One region of the Clostridium beijerinckii genome, then DNA from elsewhere that is predicted to be linked to it. Evidence: riboswitches for the same ligand, from Rfam matches in the RefSeq annotation. Region 1 holds a riboswitch; the other holds the start of a gene.
The links. Region 1 has a riboswitch for thiamine pyrophosphate ahead of tenA (thiaminase II). Riboswitches for the same ligand answer to the same signal wherever they lie in the genome.
Positions count from the first base shown of each region.

Region 1 (3,438 bases):
CTAGGGAGAAGTGTTTTGAAATGAGAATAAAATATAAGCTTATCGTTAGCTATTTGATCTTAATTGTATTTGCTGTAAGTGTATTGGGGTTATTAATTGGGAATAAATCTAACAAAGCAGTTTTTAAAGAGGTAAACGAAAAAAGTCAGCGTTTAACAGAATCAATTATTACAACTTTGAGTGTAAGAAATGATTTGCTTACTGAGAAATCTTATGGAGATTTAAATTTTGCGAATAACGTATTAAACAATTTAGCTGATATGAGAGTTGATTACAATGAAATCGTAAAAGTTGGAGATTTTAACTTACCAGTTTTATATTCAGGAAATCAAAGAATATCCTTAGATAATACTATAGTTGATAAACTAAAACAATCAACAGGTAGTATAGCAACAATGTTTTTATTACAAGATGATAAACTAATAAGGGTTTCTACTACCGTATTTAATAATGGTAATAGGATATTAGGTACATATATTTCAAGTGATACTGAAGCTTATAAAAAGACACTAAATAATGAAGAATATATTGGCGATATTAGAATAGAAGGAATTGGATATTTAACAAGAATGAAGCCAATATTAGATAAAGATAAAAAAGTAATAGGGGCAATAGGGTTAGGAAATAAAATTAGTAATGATTATTTAGATAAGACATTAAGTAATATCAAATTAGGGAAGACTGGATATGCGTACATACTAGATTCTGAAGGAAATGTAATTCTTCATCCATCTGATAGTGGAAAGAATGTAAGTGACTACGATTTTGTTCAAAAAATGCATAATGAAAAAAGTGGAATGATTGAGTACACTTATAACGGAGTTAAGAAATTAGGATATTATCAGTATTTTGAAGCTTGGCATTGGTATGTAGTTACTACAGCAGATTATGAGGAATTAAACTCTTCAGCAAAATCAATTTTGACGACCACAATAGCTACTGGGGGAATAATTATTGTTTTAGGCGGAATTATAGCATTATTTTTAGCTAATACATTAGTTAAGCCTATTAACAAGTTGAAATCTTGTATGGAGATAGCGAGTAAAGGTGATTTAACAATACGATGTAATATAGATAGTAAAGATGAGATCGGAGTTTTAGCAAATAGTTTTAATAATATGCTGGCAGAAAATAAAAGATTACTAGAAGAAACTGTGCAGTATGAAAAATTAAAAACGGAATTTATTGCTAATATGTCACATGAATTAAGAACGCCTTTAAATATTATATTTTCAACAGCTCAGTTATTTAATGTACTTATAAATAGAGATGAGGATTTAAATACTGAAAAAATGAAGAATTATACAAATAGTATAAAACAAAACTGTTATAGGTTGGTAAGATTGGTGAATAATCTTATAGATATAACAAAGATTGATTCAGGTTATATGAAACTAGAATTGAAAAATGGCAATATAGTACAAGTTGTAGAGGATATAACACAATCAACTGCTGAATATGTAGGGTATATGTCTAGAACAATAATATTTGATACAGATAATGAAGAAAAAATTATGGCTTTTGATGAGGAAAAATTAGAAAGAATTTTGCTTAATCTAATTTCCAATGCTACTAAATTCACTGAACCAGGAGACAAAATAAGTGTTAATCTATATGATATTGATGATTATATCGTTATCTCTGTAAAAGATACAGGAAGAGGAATTCCAGAGGAAAAAGTATCGCAGCTTTTCCAACGATTTAAGCAAGTAGAACGATTATTAAATAGAAGCCATGAAGGCAGCGGGATTGGGCTATCTATAGTTAAAGCTTTAGTTGAGATGCATGAAGGAACAATAGAAGTAAAAAGTGTTTATGGAGAAGGTACAGAGTTTATTATATGTCTTCCTGTTAAGATAGTTCCAGAAGATGAAGGTAAGAAAAACAAGAATGGTTATGCAAACCAATCTAAGGTTGAAAATATTAATATTGAGTTTTCGGACATATATAGCTAAACAAGATGGTAAATTTTCATTGACATTTTTAAGCTTTGAGTATAAAATTTAGACGAGTACTAGGGGAGCCAGAATGGCTGAGATGAGTTTTCAGACCCTTTGAACCTGCACTGGGTAATGCCAGCGAAGGGAAGTTATAAGATAATATAAAGCTAAATCTAAAAGTAGTAGATTTACAATTTAATTAGATTATTAACTCTTTTCAATGGTATTTTAGTACTGTTTGGAAGGAGTTTTTTTATGCAATTTTCACAAAGATTATTATTGAAAGGTAAACCTATTTGGGAAGCATGCTTGGAGCATCCTTTTCTTAAGGAACTTAGTGAGGGGACCTTAAAGGAAGATAAGTTTTGCTTTTACGTTAAACAGGATTATGTTTATCTAATAGATTATATAAAACTTTTTGCATTAGGGATGGTTAAAGCAGATTCATTAGAAGATATACAAGCATTTGCTAAATGTGCAAATGCTATAGTAAATATTGAAATGGATGCACATACTGAATATGCTAAAAAGTTTGGAATAACTAAGGAAGAACTGGAGGCCACAAAGCCAAATGCAAGTAATTTGTCATACACAAAGTTTATGCTACAGGTATCATCAGAAGGATCTTTAGCTGAACTAGTAGCAGCACTGCTTCCATGCATGTGGAGTTATGCATTTATTGGAAAAACCTTAGCAAAGAATAGTAAGGCATTAGAGCATCCACTTTACAGTGAATGGATACTTACATATGCAACAGAAGAATATAACAAAGAAAATGATTGGTGCATAAAACTTATGGATAAACTAGCAGAAGGGCTTCCAGAAAGACAACTTCAAAAACTAGAAGAGATTTTCATTATATCTTCAAAATATGAATATATGTTTTGGGATGGGTGCTACAAAAAGGAAAGTTGGGTTATTTAGATGAAAGCATTGGAAATTAATAATTTATCCTTTGGATATAAGGATTCTGGGAAATTAATAGTAGATGATTTATCTTTTGATATAAATAAAAATGAATTTGTCACAATTATTGCACCTAGTGGCACAGGCAAAAGTACCCTTTTTCGATTAATTTTAGGACTATTAAAGCCACAAAAGGGCAATATAAATATATTAAAAGATGGCAATAAAAATATTATAGGGTATATGCCTCAAAAAGATTCCTTAATGCCTTGGAGAAATATTCTTGACAATACAGCAGTTGGACTTGAATTAAATGGTTATAGTAAGAAAGAAGCTAGAAAAGTGGCAGCCACATACTTTGAGGGTTTTGGACTTAAGGGAACTGAAAAATATTATCCACATGAATTATCAGGTGGTATGAGGCAGAGAGCTTCATTTTTAAGAGCAATAGTAAATAATCCTTCCATAATTTTATTGGATGAGCCATTTTCTTCTCTAGATGCGTTAACAAGAAGAAAGATGCAGTCATGGCTTTTAGATCTTTGTCAAAGACAAAGTAATACTGTGTTTATGATAACTCATGATATAGAGG
Region 1 covers NZ_CP144906.1:2,314,277-2,317,714, forward strand. The annotation lists gene PZA12_RS10780 (Cache 3/Cache 2 fusion domain-containing protein) at 21-1,955, shown strand; TPP riboswitch at 2,007-2,104, shown strand; gene tenA (thiaminase II) at 2,196-2,864, shown strand; gene PZA12_RS10790 (ABC transporter ATP-binding protein) at 2,865-3,438, shown strand, end outside.

Region 2 (3,438 bases), 2.2 Mb from region 1:
AATATTAAAGTAGTCCCGTTTAAAATTATATTCTCTGATAGAGAGTATATTGATGGAATAGATATAACACCAAAGACTTTATATGAATATTTGCCTAAGGAGATACCTAAAACTTCCTTACCTGGCGTTGAGGATTTTACAGATGCTTTGGAACAGGTAAAAAATGAGGGATATACACATGCAATTATTATAACAATATCAAGTGGCCTTTCTGGCGCTTATAACTCTGCAAGACTTGCATCTGAAAATGTCCCTGAAGTGAAAACTTTGGTATTTGATTCTATGACTTTAACTATGTCAGAAGGAGCTATGGTCATTGAAACTCTAAACCTAATAAAGCAAAGGAAATCCTTTGATGAAATAGTAATGACCTTACCTTCCTTTAGAGATAAGATTGACGTGTTTTTTACAATAGATACATTAGAATACTTAATAAAGGGAGGCCGAGTTGGTAAAGTTGCCGGAACTATAGCGGGTGTACTCAATCTAAAGCCTATTATTACTGTTGGCGATGACGGCATATACCATACGGTTTGTAAGATAAGAGGCATAAAACAGTGTATATCTAAATTAACAAATATATTAACAAATTATCTAGAAAATCATAAATGTAAAGTTTGGGTTTTAGATGGGAATGCACCTGAGAAATCTAAAATGCTTTATGATTCTATAAAAGATCTTCCTAATCTAATTGAATGTACTTTAGGAGGATCAATAGGACCTGCTCTTGGCGTTCATACCGGACCTGGTCTTGTTGGATTTATAGTTGAAAGATTAGATTAATCGAAAAATATATATGTTAACTATTTACTCATAATTAAAGAGCTAAATATTAAAATTCATATTTTTTTATTTAGTTCTTTAATCTTTTACAAGTATACTTACTTTTCTACTTGTAAATAATAATAACAAAGAAATCTTTACTGAAAGGACTGTTTTGTTATTATGAAAGATTTTATATTAGATTCAACATATAAAGATGCTACTATTGTCAATAGAAATGATGATATCTTCACCATTTCATCAAATAAATTACCAAATAACACAATCCCACATCACTCTATAAATTTGATTGCTTCTAGCTCAAATTCACATTCCAATTTAAGTAATAATAACAAATTTAATACATACAATCTAATTGACTATCTATAATAATAGGTATAAAATAGTGTAAGTGTAATATATTTATAATGTGCTAGGGGAGCCGAGCGGCTGAGATTTGATATTCATAAACCCTTAAAACCTGATCTAGTTAATTCTAGCGTAGGGAATGCAACCTCTTAAAAACTTTAAACTATTTATTTGGTTGATAATCTCCGAGCACAATTAAGGAGGTTTTTTTATGTCAATTTTTAATGATTGGATCGAACAGTTTTCCAAACTTTTCCAGAATTTCTCACAAAACATTCAAGACATTCTTGCAAGTCCAATGTCCATTATAACTTTATTAGGATGTATTTTACTGCTTATAGTATTAGCTAAGGCAAGAAAGATAAAATTCACTCCAGAACTAATTGCTAGGATTGGTATAGCATTGGCGTTAGCCACTATATTAAAAATGCTAAGATTATATCATTTTCCTCAAGGTGGTAGCATAACTTTAGGCAGCATGATACCAGTATTACTCATAGCATTCATATATGGTCCTGAAGTTGGATGTTTAACAGGATTTCTTTATGGTGTAATAACCTTAATACTGGATCCATATATACTACATCCTGTTCAAGTTTTGTTTGATTATCCATTGCCCTTTACAGCATTAGGTCTTGCCGGATTTTTCAAACAAAGAAAGTTAGTTGGGGTAAGCATTGCAGTACTGGTCAGATTTTTATGTCATCTTATTTCTGGTATAGTTTTCTTTGGATCATTTGCCCCAGAAGGAATGTCTCCAGTAGTTTATTCTTTGCTTGTTAATGGTCCTATGGTTGGAATAGAAGGAATCATATGCTTAGTAATTTTAGCTGTTCTTCCTATAGAAAGAATATTTCATGCATCATCAGTAAATACTATTTCAAACTAACTATTATATAAAACAATTTATATATATACAATTAAGTTTCGAAGCTCTACGTAGTAATTAAACATTTCACTTATCTGCGTTTTAAGCTTATTAATGCAAAACATATAGAATAAAAATAGGATTAATTTTGTTTTATAAAACAAAATTAATCCTATTTTTGATCAAATAATAAATAAATATTATTTATTTTAGACGTTTTAGTTGTATTTTGCAATTAAATTTTATTCTTCTATTTCAATTGCATTTACTGGACAGCTTTCTTCTGCTTCTTTTGCCTCATCTACACAACCTTCTGGAACTTCATCAACTATAGCTCCTGCTTTTCCATCATCCTGCATGTCAAAGCACTCTGGACATATAGATGGACATAATCCACAAGCTATACAAGTATCTTTATCTACTTTTGGTTTCATGGTTTACTTCATCTCCTCTAATATCAAATTACAAACTTATTATTTCCCAAGAAATATTAAGTTATGTATATTTAATAATATAATTTAAAATAATGAAATAAATATAGTATAAGGAAAAGAAGTTTTCTATTAATATAATCCTTCAAATATCAGTGAATATAGCGGATTCTCCTTAACGTATTCCTCTGCTTTTCCTTGCTCCAATGCTTCTGTAAGTTCAATATTAATTGGTAGCTCTCCTATTAAAGGAATTCCAAGATAATCTGCATTTTCTTCTGATGACTTTCTGCTAAATACTCGTATCTTTTTATCACAATCTGGACAGTTTATATATGCCATGTTCTCTACTACACCCTTAATCTTTACACCTATCTTTTGGGCCATAATAACAACTTTCTTGACTATCATAGACACCATATCTTGTGGTGTAGAAACTATTACAATTTCATCAATAGGAAATTCCTGCATTACAGTTAAAGCAATGTCTCCTGTACCTGGTGGCATATCTATAAGTAAATAGTCAAGCTCTTCCCAATTAGTTTCTACAAACATCTGCTTTAACACCCCTGTAATTACAGGTCCTCTCCAGATTACAGGTTCATCTTCTACTGCTGTTAAAAGATTCATGGAAATTATTTTTATCCCGCTTTCTGTTTCCACTGGCTCAAATTTTACCATATCATTTTCTAATGGAATTATTTTAGCTCTTTTATTGTTAACTCCAAAAAATCTAGGCATAGATGGACCTGTAATATCTGCATCCAATACTCCTACTTTATATCCCTTCTTAGATAACATACTTGCCATCATTCCAGTTACAGTTGATTTACCAACTCCACCTTTTCCACTTATAATACCTATAACATTTTTAATATTTCCATATCTGGATGTTAACTTTAAACTTTCTTCACTACATCCTGTTCCTTTAGATTGACATGTGTCTTTACTTTTACAATTTTCACAACTCATTTATATATGCTCCTTTGCTTACCAATCTTGTGGGGT
Region 2 covers NZ_CP144906.1:81,166-84,603, reverse strand. The annotation lists gene PZA12_RS00380 (DegV family protein) at 1-783, shown strand, start outside; TPP riboswitch at 1,188-1,288, shown strand; gene thiT (energy-coupled thiamine transporter ThiT) at 1,343-2,020, shown strand; gene PZA12_RS00370 (ferredoxin) at 2,242-2,433, opposite strand; gene PZA12_RS00365 (Mrp/NBP35 family ATP-binding protein) at 2,563-3,402, opposite strand; gene PZA12_RS00360 (hypothetical protein) at 3,421-3,438, opposite strand, start outside.
Region 2: another riboswitch for thiamine pyrophosphate. It lies ahead of thiT (energy-coupled thiamine transporter ThiT); the one in region 1 lies ahead of tenA (thiaminase II).